3 regions of the Priestia sp. YIM B13490 genome follow, and region 1 is predicted to be linked to each of the others. Evidence: predicted binding sites of a transcription regulator. Region 1 holds the regulator's gene; each other region holds the start of a gene.
What was found. Region 1 encodes Rex, which represses fermentation and respiration genes when NADH is low (regulators of the CRP and FNR family bind a similar motif). Its sites were predicted from a motif close to TTGTGAAATATTTCACAA; they were not measured.

Region 1 (4,292 bases):
AAGATGGTTAGTAGGTTCATCCAAAATTAAGAAATTAGCTTTTTGAAGCATAAGCTTCGCAAGAGCCAAACGTGCTTTTTCACCACCGCTAAGCGTCGAAACGATTTTCAGTACATCATCACCTGAAAACAGAAAATTTCCAAGCGCTGTACGAATTTCTTTTTCAGGTTTGGATGGGTAGTCATCCCAAAGCTCATTTAAAACAGTTTTATTAGACGTTAAATTAGCTTGCTCTTGGTCGTAATAACCAACCATTACGTTTGAGCCAAAAGAAATGGTTCCAGTCTTGAAGCTTAGTTTATCCACAATACCTTTTAATAACGTAGATTTCCCAACTCCATTAGGGCCAACCAACGCAAGGCTTTCACCTTTTTTAATCCGAAGGTTTGCGTCTTGGACGACATATTTGTTTTCATCATATCCGATGGACACGTTTTCGAGATTTAAGACTTCATTTCCGCTTTGACGCTCAATTTCAAACGAAAAACTAGCTGATTTTTCGCCTTCGTTAGGTCGATTTATTAACTCCATTCGATCGAGCTGCTTACGTCTGCTTTGCGCACGTTTTGTAGTCGATGCGCGGGCGATGTTTCGCTGAATAAAATCATTCAGTTTTGCGACTTCATCTTGCTGCTTTTCGTACTGACGCAACTCTTTTTCATATCGCTCTGCTTTTTGTACAAGGTATTTAGAGTAGTTGCCCGTGTACTTGACCGTTGTTTTTTGTGTGACTTCATACACTTGATTTACGACCTTATCAAGGAAGTAACGATCGTGTGAAACAATTAAAATAGCTCCTTCATACCCTTGCAGAAACTGTTCCAGCCATGCTAAAGTTTCAATATCTAAGTGGTTGGTAGGCTCATCCAGAATAAGCAAGTCTGGCTTTGTTAAAAGCAGTTTTGCAAGAGCCAAGCGCGTTTTTTGTCCACCGCTCAAGGAGGAAATAGGGGTGCTATAGTCAAAGTTTGAGAAACGGAAACCGTGAAGAATAGATCGTGTATCCGCTTCATATTGATAGCCGCCTAAATCTTTGAACGTTACTTGAAGCTGATCGTACTCTTTGGTTAGTTTTTCGTATTGAACTGAATCATTAAAAATGTCTGGATCGCCCATCTTCGTTTCAAGCGTACGTAATTCTTTTTCCATCTTCTTTAACGGAGCAAAGACTGTCATCATTTCTTCCCATATGGAGAGTGTTGACTCAAGAACTGTATCTTGTCCCATATAATCAATGGAAACACCTTTAGGTTTAATAATTTCTCCGCTGTCATAAGAAAGCTGCTCAGCAATAATTTTTAATAAAGTTGATTTACCTGCACCGTTTCGTCCCACTAGGGCAATGCGGTCTTTTGATTGTACTTCTAACTTTATATTCGATAAAATGGGTTCTGCCCCATAGTATTTTGTAATACCGTTCAATTGTAGAATAATCATTTTTTCACCTCTAGTAGTATATCCATAGTGTATTTTAACATATTTTCAACTACAAGTTCTTCCTACAAGCGTTTGTAATTTTTAGAGGGACAAGAACAAATGATGAAGCGAATGTTTTGATTCATGAAATAAAATGATTTTACCTGCACATTTTATACAGGATACTATGTTAAAATAAGAGATAAGTGCATCTCTGAACTTATATATGATGGATGTAGAAAATCCGTCATGACTAACAAACGGATCCTTTGAAGGGCTAATTGCTTCGTTCTAGCTACCGACTTTAAGTATTCCTGGATAGACAAAAGGCGTCGGGGTGTGAAGCGGAGTATATATAAAACAAGAGAAAAGAGAGAGAATTGGAAGCGCTACCTCAAGGCGGTTGAGGCTTTGTGAAAGGTAATGCAATATGACTTGAAAATGTTAGTAATGACATACATGAACTGAGGGGGTACAACGTGAACACTGAACAATTAAAAATACCACAAGCAACGGCTAAACGATTGCCGCTTTATTATCGTTTTTTAAAAAACTTGCATGCTTCTGGTAAACAGCGTGTTTCGTCAGCGGAGTTAAGTGAGGCAGTGAAAGTTGATTCTGCTACTATTCGCCGGGATTTTTCTTACTTTGGAGCATTAGGGAAAAAGGGATACGGCTACAATGTGAATTATTTACTTACATTTTTCCGTAAAACGTTAGACCAAGATGAAGTAACGAAAGTAGCACTGATTGGCGTAGGGAATCTGGGAACGGCCTTTTTAAATTATAATTTTATTAAAAATAATAACACCAAAATTGAGTGCGCTTTTGATGTGATAGAAGATAAAGTCGGTACAAAAGTAGGCGACGTGCCGGTTTATCACCTTGACCAATTGGAAGATTATATGAGTGATGATATCTCAGTGGCGATTTTAACCGTTCCTGCCACTGTGGCTCAGCAAATTACCGATCGTTTAGTGAATTGCGGAATTAAAGGGATTCTAAACTTCACTCCTGCACGCTTAAACGTACCGGATGAGATTCGACTGCATCATATTGATCTGGCTGTAGAATTACAGTCGCTTGTCTACTTTTTGAAAAATTATCCTGTTGAATAAGATGGACTGTGTTACGATTTCCTTAAGTCTAAATTAATAAGGAGAGTGGGAATATGGGGATTGGAGCAGGCAGTTGGATTATTATTGCGATTGTAGCACTGCTTATTTTTGGACCGAAACGGTTACCGGAGCTAGGAAGATCAGTCGGGCAAACGCTTAGAGAGTTTAAGCATGCCGCTAGCGGTGCCTCAGAAGATCGTGAAAAAGATAAACAGCGTCAAGTAGATGACAAAGAGTAAAAGGGTGATCATAGTATGACCGAACAAGAAATGTCAATATATGATCATATAGGAGAGCTGCGAAAGCGCATTTTAATTGTTTTATTTTTCTTTGTCATTGCCACAATTGGCGGCTTTTTTATAGCGGATAAGGTTATTGTCTATTTACAGCATGCTGATGAGGCAAAAAATTTAACGATGAATGCATTTAGGCTAACAGATCCAGTTAAGATTTATATGCAGTTTGCTGTTATTATCGGCTGTGTACTTGCAGCTCCTGTTGCACTGTATCAACTTTGGGCATTTATTAGTCCTGGTTTATATGAAAAAGAGCGTAAGGTAACGCTTGGATATATTCCTGTTTCCATTTTTCTCTTTATCGGCGGTGTCTCTTTTTCTTATTTTGTGTTGTTTCCATTTGTCGTCGATTTTATGACGCGCGTTTCTGATGAGCTGAATGTAAACCAAGTGATTGGCATTAATGAATACTTTTCTTTTTTAATGCAGCTCACACTGCCTTTTGGCCTGTTGTTTCAGCTTCCTGTTGTCGTCATGTTTTTGACGCGATTAGGAATTATCACGCCTATGTTTTTATCTCAAATTCGAAAGTATGCCTATTTCGTACTGCTAGTTATTGCCGCACTTATTACACCACCAGAATTGCTCTCGCACATGATGGTGACAGTGCCGCTCTTAATTTTGTATGAAATCAGCATCATTATTTCCCGCATTTCGTATCGCAAAGTGTTAAAGGCAAGGGCAGAGCAAGAAAGAGAAGATGTTAGTATGTAAAAAAACCACTGAAACAGTGGTTTTTTTATTTAGATGAATCATCTTGATTTTTATATTGCTGCTGCAACTTTTTAATTTTATAGTGCAAGATAAAAATGCGCACCGCAAATCTGAAATCGAACGCGGCTACGAGTGCAAATAAGATCGTGGGGAAATTCCACACGGTTTCCTGAGCATTTTGAATAGCCAGGTAGGTGAATAAAACCCCCATAATAATATAAATAAACCCTCGTGTTAAAGGGATATTCTTCATAAAAACATGCCTCCAAAAATAAACTGCATTTGTTCTGCTTGCTTTTGCATTTCTATAATTTTATCTGCAAAAATAGTTTGAGATAAAATAACGACTGTATTCATCAACACGTGAGCAATAATGGGTACAATAATTAGTTTTGTTCTTGCATAAAGGAATGCAAATACAAATCCCATGGCTGTATACACGAGCAAATGTTTAAAATCCCAGTGTACGGCAGCAAAAATAAGGGAACTAATAAATGCAGAGACAAAGAAATTATATCGTTTGTGAAGAGAGCCGAAAATAATCTTTCGAAAAATAATCTCTTCTAGAATTGGTCCAATAACAGACGTAACGACAATTAGGAACGGCGTTGCTTTAACAAGATTAACAATATTTTGTGTGTTTTCAGATACTTGGGTAATGCCAAGAGCGTGCTCAATCATACCTGCTACAGCTTGACCAGCCATAGCCAGGAACACCCCAAGGACTGACCAGACCACAGTTACCGTT
Region 2 (4,292 bases), on a different contig from region 1:
CGGTGAATTAAGTAAATTCTTTTTCATAAGAAATCAACTCCTTGGCTTTTTTATAATATAACACAAATATTCTGACTTTTCAATCATTTAAACCAAGTATTTTAAATCTATTTTTTTCATATAAAAAGGCCGCCCTTTTGTTATAAAGCGCGGCCTTTTATTACGAATCTGCGGCTTTTTCTTTTACTTCCGCATAGTAGTTTTCATATTCAATAAATTCAGGAGCCTGATGAGCTGCCATGATACCGTGGTAGCTGATATCTAAGCCCACTTCTTCTTCTTCTTCCGTAGATCGAAGCGGAACCACCAAGGAAATAACCTTTAACCCTATCCACGTCGTAACAAATCCCCAAGCGCATAGAGCGATTAACCCAAGAAGTTGAACGCCAAGTAACGTCCAGCTCCCTCCGGTAAACACACCGCCGTCTGTAGAAAACAAGCCTACAGCCAACGTACCCCATATTCCCGAAGCAGCGTGTACAGGAAAAGCTCCTACAGGATCGTCGATTTGACGTGCTTCGAGCCAGTTTGTAGCTGCCATCATTAATAAGCCAGATACAGCTCCAATAAAAATAGCAGATGGTGTGTTAACAAAAGCGCACCCGGCCGTAATGCCAACCAGTCCGGCAAGCGATCCATTTATTACAGAAGGTGCATCTGAACGGTTGTAGCGAAATAAAGTATAAAATAAAGTAGCTGCTCCGCCTGCTGCTGCTGATAACATTGTGACAATAGCAATGTGACCAATTCTAACGTCAGTGGCACTTAGCGTACTTCCTGCATTAAACCCGAACCATCCAAACCATAATAAAAAAGCACCCACTGATGCAAGCGGCAAATTGCTTGGAAGAGAAACAGAACTGATTCCATTTTTCGTGAACTTCCCTTTCCTCGGTCCAATCATTATTGCAGCTGCTAAAGCTGAAAAACCGCCAAGAGCATGGATAACTGCCGAACCGGCAAAATCAAGCATCCCTAACTTACTAATCCATCCGCCTCCCCAAATCCAGTGGCCGGCTATAGGATAAATAAATGTAGTCATCAAAATCGCATATAAAAGATATGCGCGGAAATTAATTCGTTCTGCTACCGCTCCAGAAACGATAGAAATGACCGCAATAACAAACGCACATTGAAACAGCCAAAACGTTTCAAGTCCAATTGGAATGTCAAGGTGCGATAAATTACCCGAGAGCGCAAAACCGCTTTTACCAACAACTCCACCTAAATCATCACCGTACATTAATCCAAAACCAATTAAATAGAAACAAAGCGTTCCTATTGTAATATCAGCGAATACTTTCATAATAATATTCACGCTATTTTTATAGCGGACAAAACCTGCCTCTAACAAGGCAAAGCCGCCTTCCATTAACAAAATCATCGCCGCTGTTAACACGACCCACGTTGTATTTATCCCTAAACTTAGTTCATTAACACTCATATCCCAACGCCTCCACTGCTTTTTAATCGTTTTATTTCTTGTACAATAGCAGGCGAAAGCGTAATTTCACTTGTTTCTTCATTTTCCGCTTTTATTAATTCAAGAACTTCATGAAGTTCTCGCATTTGTGCTTTAAGGTGATCAATTTTTTTAAAGCGTTCCTTTACGTATACCATATACTCGACCGCTTGATGCTGACTTAAAGGACGCCCGGTAAAAAATTTACGAAACGGTGATAGTGATTGATACCAAGCTTCTTCAGCACGTTTCTTCTCTTCGTATTTACTAATTTTCGTTTTTATATCTTCTATTTCTTGTGCTTTAGCTTCTTTTAACTTCATTATAAATTCAATTAATTTTAATTGAGGCAATGTAATGATCACATTATGATAAAGTTCATCCACTATAACCATGTTATATCTCCTTACATAAGATGTTATATTCTGATTATATGTAGAACGCTATAGTAAGTCAATGTAATTTTTTGAAAACTCTTTAAATAGTAAATGCGCCCTATCTTTTTACTACTTATAGAATATTAAGTTCGTATGTGTTGAAATATGACGTTATTTGTTTTATCGTAGGAAGAGGAATCATGTTAGTTCCCTATTTTAATTTTATTTACCTAGGCAATTATTGGCTTTATTTCTTATAAACTTTTATTAAACAAAGGGTTACGAGGTTCTTCACTTATTTTTTCAACGAAATGAGTTGATTTTATCTCGTATTAAAATTAAAATAGAATTATGTGCAAGATTTCACAACTTCACAATGTAGTTTGAAAGTCTAGCAGATAACTAGGAACTACATATGCAACAGTATCCAGCAAAGGAGGACTTTTCATGTCTCAATCAACTATTCAAAAATCAGCTGCAGAGGAAAATGCTGCTGTACAAACAGAAGCGGCAGTTAACAAAGGTCAAGCGGATGTGTTAGATCAATTGTTAAAGCCTGAAGTACAAGAAGCTCTTACTGTTCTTGTAGATAATTTACCAAAATTATCTGAAATGGTAACGGTGCTTACAAAAACTTACGACGTTGCGCAATCATTATTAACTGACGACGTATTAAAAGAAGATCTACTTGGTGGAGTAAAAGAATTTATCGAGCCGGTAGAAGGAACAGTAAAAGGTCTTGCAGCTACTGCAATCGAAGCAAACGATCGTGCAGAAGCAAATGCTTCTAATTCAATCGGTTTATTCGGTTTATTACGCATGCTTAAAGATCCACAAGCTCAAAAACTATTCCGCTTTGCACAAGCGTATTTAGACATTACAAACGAAAAACAAAAATAATTTTCATTAAAAAGTGTGGACGGAGGATCGACTATGTCAAAACATATTTTAATTTTAGGCGGCGGTTACGGTGGTTTATTAACTGCAATGACAGCTCGCCAACACCTAAGTGCGGATGAAGCAAAAATTACAGTAGTGAACCGTTTTGCTACTCACCAAATCATTACAGAATTACACCGTCTAGCTGTAGGCGGCGTTTCTGAACAAGCGGTAGCTTTACCACTTGATAAATTACTTAAAAACTACAACGTTGATTTAAAAATTGCAACGGTAAAAGAAATCTCACCAGATCAACGTGAAGTATCTCTTGAAGATGGTACAAAATTAAGCTACGACTACCTTGTTACAGCTTTAGGTAGTGAAACTGCTTACTTCGGTATCCCTGGTTTAGAAGAGCACAGCTTCGTTCTTAAATCAGTAAATGATGCAAACCGTTTACGTGCACACGTAGAAGCTTGTATCGCTGAATACAGCAAAACAAAAAATAAAGCTGACGGTACAATCGTAGTTGGCGGTGGCGGATTAACAGGTATCGAACTTGTTGGTGAATACGCTGACTTAATGCCAAGCCTATGTCTAAAACACGGTGTTGATCCGAAAGAAATTTCTCTATACTGTGTAGAAGCAGCTCCTACAGTTCTTCCAGGCTTCCCTGCTGAATTAGTAGAGCGCGCTCAATCAAGCTTAACAAAACGTGGCGTTACATTTGTTACTGGTACACCTGTAACAAAAATGGATGCTACAACTGTTGAACTTAAAGACGGCAGCAAAATTGAAACAAAAACAATGGTATGGACTGGCGGAGTTCAAGGTAACTCTGTAGTTGCTAACTCAGGTATCGAAGTAAACCGCGGTCGTGCACTTGTAAATGAATTCTTACAATCTACATCTCATAAAGATGTATTCCTTGCTGGTGACTCAGCGGTTGTAATGGGTCCAGAAGGTCGCCCTTACCCACCTACTGCTCAATTAGCTTGGCAAATGGGTGAAGTTGTAGGCGTGAACTTAGCAGTAGCTATTCGCGGCGGAGCAATGGAATCATTCGTTCCTGTCTTCTCTGGTACACTAGGAAGTCTTGGACGCAAAGATGCAATTGGTACAATCGGCGGAAACAAAACGCAATTAAAAGGTTTACCAGCATCACTTATGAAAGAAGCAAGTAACGTTCGTTACTTATCTCATATCAAAGGATTATTTGCATTAGCTTATTAATCCGTCTTAAAACGAAAGAGGAATTCTCCTCTTTCGTTTTTTTATTTACATAAGCCAAGAAATAAGAAGCGGCAGCGTAATCAACGATAAAATAGCACTAATGACAAAAGCAGACGCCGTTTCATTTTCCAAGCTTTCAAACCGCAAAGCAATCATCGCAGCTACAGCAGACCCAGGAAAAGCTACCAGCAAAATAGCTTTTGTCACTTCATCTGAAGATAATCCTATCCATACTGCAATTCCGAGCATAACGATGGGTTGAACCGCTACTTTTAAGACAGCGATCCCAAGCGCACCTTTACTGAAGTTAATTTTTCCAATTCCAATCGTTACTCCTACCG
Region 3 (4,292 bases), on a different contig from region 1:
GATATTGTAATGAACCATAAAGCTGCAGCAGATGAAAAAGAAACGTTCCACGTCATTGAAGTGGACCCCATGAACCGAACAGAAGAAATTTCTGAACCTTTTGAAATTGAAGGGTGGACAAAGTTTACATTTGAAGGGCGCGGCGATCAATATTCTTCTTTCAAATGGAACTTTAATCATTTTAACGGCACTGATTACGATGATAAAAATGGAAAAGAAGGCGTTTTTCGTATTGCCGGAGAAAACAAAAGCTGGAACGAAAATGTGGATCAAGAGTTTGGCAACTACGATTATTTAATGTTTGCGAATATTGATTACGATCATCCTGAAGTTCGAGAAGAAATGATCAAATGGGGAAAATGGTTAGCAGACACTCTGCAGTGCGACGGTTATCGATTAGACGCCATTAAACATATTAACCACGATTTTATTAAAGAGTTTGCCCACGAATTGTCCTCTTCTCAAGAAAAGCCCTTTTATTTTGTGGGAGAGTTTTGGAATCCAGAGTTAACAGCCTGTCAGGAATTCCTAGACGTGATTGATTATCAAATCGATTTGTTTGACGTATCGCTGCACTATAAACTGCATGAAGCCTCTCAGCAAGGAAGAGATTTTGATTTAACCACGATTTTTGATGATACATTAGTCAAGACTCACCCTTTGAATGTTGTCACATTTGTAGATAACCATGACTCTCAGCCAAATGAATCTTTAGAATCTTGGGTAGAAGATTGGTTCAAACAGAGTGCTTACGCTCTAATTTTACTTCGTGAAGACGGTTATCCTTGTGTGTTTTACGGAGACTATTTTGGGATAGGCGGAGAGCACCCAATTGAAGGAAAAGAAAAAGATATTTCCGCTCTCTTGCATGTACGCTATGACAAAGCATACGGCCAGCAAGACGATTATTTTGATCACCCGAATACTATTGGATGGGTAAGGCATGGTGTAGAGGAATTTGAGAAGTCTGGATGCGCTGTGGTGATGTCAAACGGTGAAGATGGCGAAAAGAGAATGTTCGTCGGCGAACACCGAAGTGGACAAACGTGGATTGACTTCACAAACAACCGAGAGGACCAAGTTGTGATTGAAGAAGATGGCTACGGACAATTCCCTGTAAATGGCGGCTCTGTATCCGTTTGGGCTGAAGCATAAAAAAAACAGTGGCCTGCGCCACTGTTTTTTTACCATAGACCTAGCAGTTTCCACCACAAGCCGCCAATTCCAATCCAAATGATAATATGAATAATTGAAATTAAAAAGCCGAGCGACCACCATTTTTGCTGCGTTACATATCCACTACCGAAGAACACCGGTGCCGGTCCACTTCCGTAGTGAGTTAAACAGCCAAATAAATTGCTAAAGAACGCTAAAATTAATGCTGACAGTAACGGAGGCGCACCAGCGGCCACGATGACAGATAAAAATGCTGCGTACATAGCGCTGACGTGAGCCGTGTTACTCGCAAAAAAGTAGTGAGAATAAAAATATGCAATAGCTAATACAATCAACGCCGTCATCCAAGACATATGGCTAACAGTGCCTTTCATCAGATCACTGAACCAAGGAATCATGCCTAGATCATTTAAGAAAGTTGCCATCATAACCAAAACAGCAAACCAGACTAATGTATCCCATGCTCCCTGTTCTTTTTTGATGTCCGACCAGCTTAACACTTGCGTTAAAAGCAGCGCACATAGACCAATAAAAGCAGTTGTTGTTGCATTAATATTTAAATTAGCGCCAAAAATCCACAACACAAGAAGAAGTAAAAATACGCCAATCATGTACCATTCTTCTTTCTTTAGCGGACCCATTTCATTTAGTTTTTTTGCTGCAATTTCAGATGCTTCCGGCGTTTCTTTTAATTCTGGCGGATACAGCTTATAAATAACGAGCGGAATAACGATTAAACTAATAATTCCAGGTACGATTGCAGCCGCTGCCCAGCCAACCCATGAAATAGTCTTGCCTGTAATTTGTTCCGTCATTTTAACCGCAAGAGGATTGGCCGCCATTGCTGTTACGAACATAGCGGATGTGATCATATCTCCTTGAAACGATACTTTTGTTAAGAAAGCACCGACTCTGCGCTCCGTACCGTCGCCAGTTCTCGATCCGTATGTTTCGGATAAAGAACGAATGATTGGAAGAATAATTCCTCCAGCTCGTGCTGTATTAGACGGCATTGCAGGTGATAAAAGTAAGTCACTTACGATAAGAGAATACGATAGTCCCAACGTCTTTTTACCGAACAAACGAACGAAGATATAGGCAACCCTTGTTCCTAGACCAGTCTTAATAAAACCTCTAGAAATAAAGAATGCAATAACGATTAACCAAATCGTCGTATTTTGAAAACCGCTGAGCGATTGTTCAAGCGTTAATGTATTAGTTAATACAATAATGGTTAAAGATAAAATAGCTACACTGCCCAATGGCAATGGTTTAATGATAAGCCCTACGATAGTAGCCACAAAAATAGCGAATAAGTGCCAAGCCTTCAAATCAAGTCCGGACGGAGGTGTAATAAACCATAAAATAAGTCCGATTGCCAGACAAATTAATAAAGGAATAAATTTCACTTCGCCGGCAGGCTTTTTTGTTGTTTCAGCCATAATCTTTCTCCTTTCATGTTTTTAAATAATAGTAATAGTATGCTCTTTCCACTTCGTACTCAATACTTATCCCATTTAAAATAAAATAATTGTAAAAATACGTTTCGTAAGGATGATATTGTAAAATTGTGAAGTGTTGAGCATAATTCCTTTATTATTTTATCATATATATTGACAATATTTATCTCTTACCTTCATTTTATTCCCTTCAAAATAGCTTGTAAGCGTTATTTTTTTGAAAATAAATAAACTGCATGAATTCATCATGCAGCCTTGCATTTAGCGATTTACTTTTTGAATAAACACGACTTTTAAATAATTACCTGACTTAAATTCTTTTATTGTTTTAAAATCAGCTGGAAGAGCGAACTGCTCCATCATTTTGTACTGTTCCCCTTTTTCATTAAAAGCTTTTTCAATAAACGAATGGAATTTTTTCATATCAAAATTGCTTGCGTTCGTAGATGCTACAATGACACCATTTGGCTTTGTAAGAGCAATGGCTTCTTTTAATAAATCTTTGTAGTCTTTTGCCGCGCTGAACGTATGCTTTTTCGACTTGGCAAAGCTCGGCGGATCTAGCACCACAAGATCGAAGGTCATGTTCTTCTTGACCGCATATTTAAAATACTTGAAAACATCTTCTACGATAATGTCCTGTGCTTCGTGATCAATTCCATTTACACTAAATTGCTCAATTGTTTTAGCCAAGCTGCGATTGGCTAAATCGACACTTGTTGTTTTCGCAGCTCCTCCAAGAGCGGCCGCCACTGAAAATGCGCCTGTATACGAAAACATATTTAGCACGGTCTTTCCTTTTGCATAGTTATCTCGAATCGTTTTACGGACGTCTCGCTGATCTAAAAAGACTCCCACCATCGCTCCGTCATTTAAGTAAACGGCAAAACGAATACCATTTTCTTTTACAATTAAAGGAAATTCGCCTTTATCCCCTGCTACAAAATCAGCTTCTTCAATATACTGCCCCTTTACGTTAAAACGTTTTTTCTGGTACAGCCCTTTAAAGTTAGGCGCAGACTTTAAGGCTTCAATGACGTATTCTTTAAATTGATAAATTCCTTCACTATACCAACTCATGACGTAATATCCGTCATAATAATCAATAATCAAGCCACCGATTCCGTCACCTTCACTATTAAATACGCGAAAAGCAGTTGTGTCTTCAGACGCATAAAGGTCATGACGAGACGAAATAGCTTGCTGAATTTTTCTAGCAAAAAACGCCGCGTCAATTTGCTCATTTTTCTTCTTCGTAAGAATCCATCCGTAGCCTTTGTTTTGTTTTCCATAATAGCCTTTGGCTAAAAATTGATTCTTGGGAGTGACTAAGTTAATAATAACCCCTTCTTCTTGCAGTTTATGACCATCAACAAGCGCATCTTTTTCAATGAGTGGATAACCCTTGTTCACTTTTTTAATAAAAGCTTCTTTGGCTATAACTTGTACTTCTTTTCTCATGTGTACACCCTATCTATTTAATTTATTTCATTCTAGTTCTATCCATTTTACAACAATAATCTACATTTATCTTAACATAGATAAACAGCCCCGTTTCTAGTTATAAATAGAAAAGCAGAGGATGCCTTGAAACACCCTCTGCTTGATATGAATAAAAAATGAAATGTATGTTTTATGTTTTAAGATAAAAAATTA

Region 2: ACFX4R_RS14035 (DUF1641 domain-containing protein) is a predicted target of Rex. The motif match lies at 2,191-2,208, and genes of this name have one in related genera.
Region 3: ACFX4R_RS18390 (anion permease) is a predicted target of Rex. The motif match lies at 2,745-2,762, and genes of this name have one in related genera.

The regions. Positions count from the first base shown of each region.
Region 1 covers NZ_JBHZOT010000028.1:10,903-15,194, reverse strand. The annotation lists gene ACFX4R_RS28815 (ABC-F family ATP-binding cassette domain-containing protein) at 1-1,437, opposite strand, end outside; gene ACFX4R_RS28810 (redox-sensing transcriptional repressor Rex) at 1,896-2,534, shown strand; gene tatA (twin-arginine translocase TatA/TatE family subunit) at 2,588-2,773, shown strand; gene tatC (twin-arginine translocase subunit TatC) at 2,789-3,544, shown strand; gene ACFX4R_RS28795 (YdiK family protein) at 3,570-3,797, opposite strand; gene ACFX4R_RS28790 (CPBP family intramembrane glutamic endopeptidase) at 3,794-4,292, opposite strand, start outside.
Region 2 covers NZ_JBHZOT010000003.1:798,887-803,178, forward strand. The annotation lists gene ACFX4R_RS14020 (IDEAL domain-containing protein) at 1-27, opposite strand, end outside; gene ACFX4R_RS14025 (ammonium transporter) at 161-1,444, opposite strand; gene ACFX4R_RS14030 (hypothetical protein) at 1,441-1,857, opposite strand; gene ACFX4R_RS14035 (DUF1641 domain-containing protein) at 2,287-2,739, shown strand; gene ACFX4R_RS14040 (NAD(P)/FAD-dependent oxidoreductase) at 2,773-3,951, shown strand; gene ACFX4R_RS14045 (AEC family transporter) at 3,997-4,292, opposite strand, start outside.
Region 3 covers NZ_JBHZOT010000006.1:43,441-47,732, reverse strand. The annotation lists gene ACFX4R_RS18395 (alpha-amylase) at 1-1,155, shown strand, start outside; gene ACFX4R_RS18390 (anion permease) at 1,185-2,618, opposite strand; gene ACFX4R_RS18385 (class I SAM-dependent rRNA methyltransferase) at 2,898-4,097, opposite strand.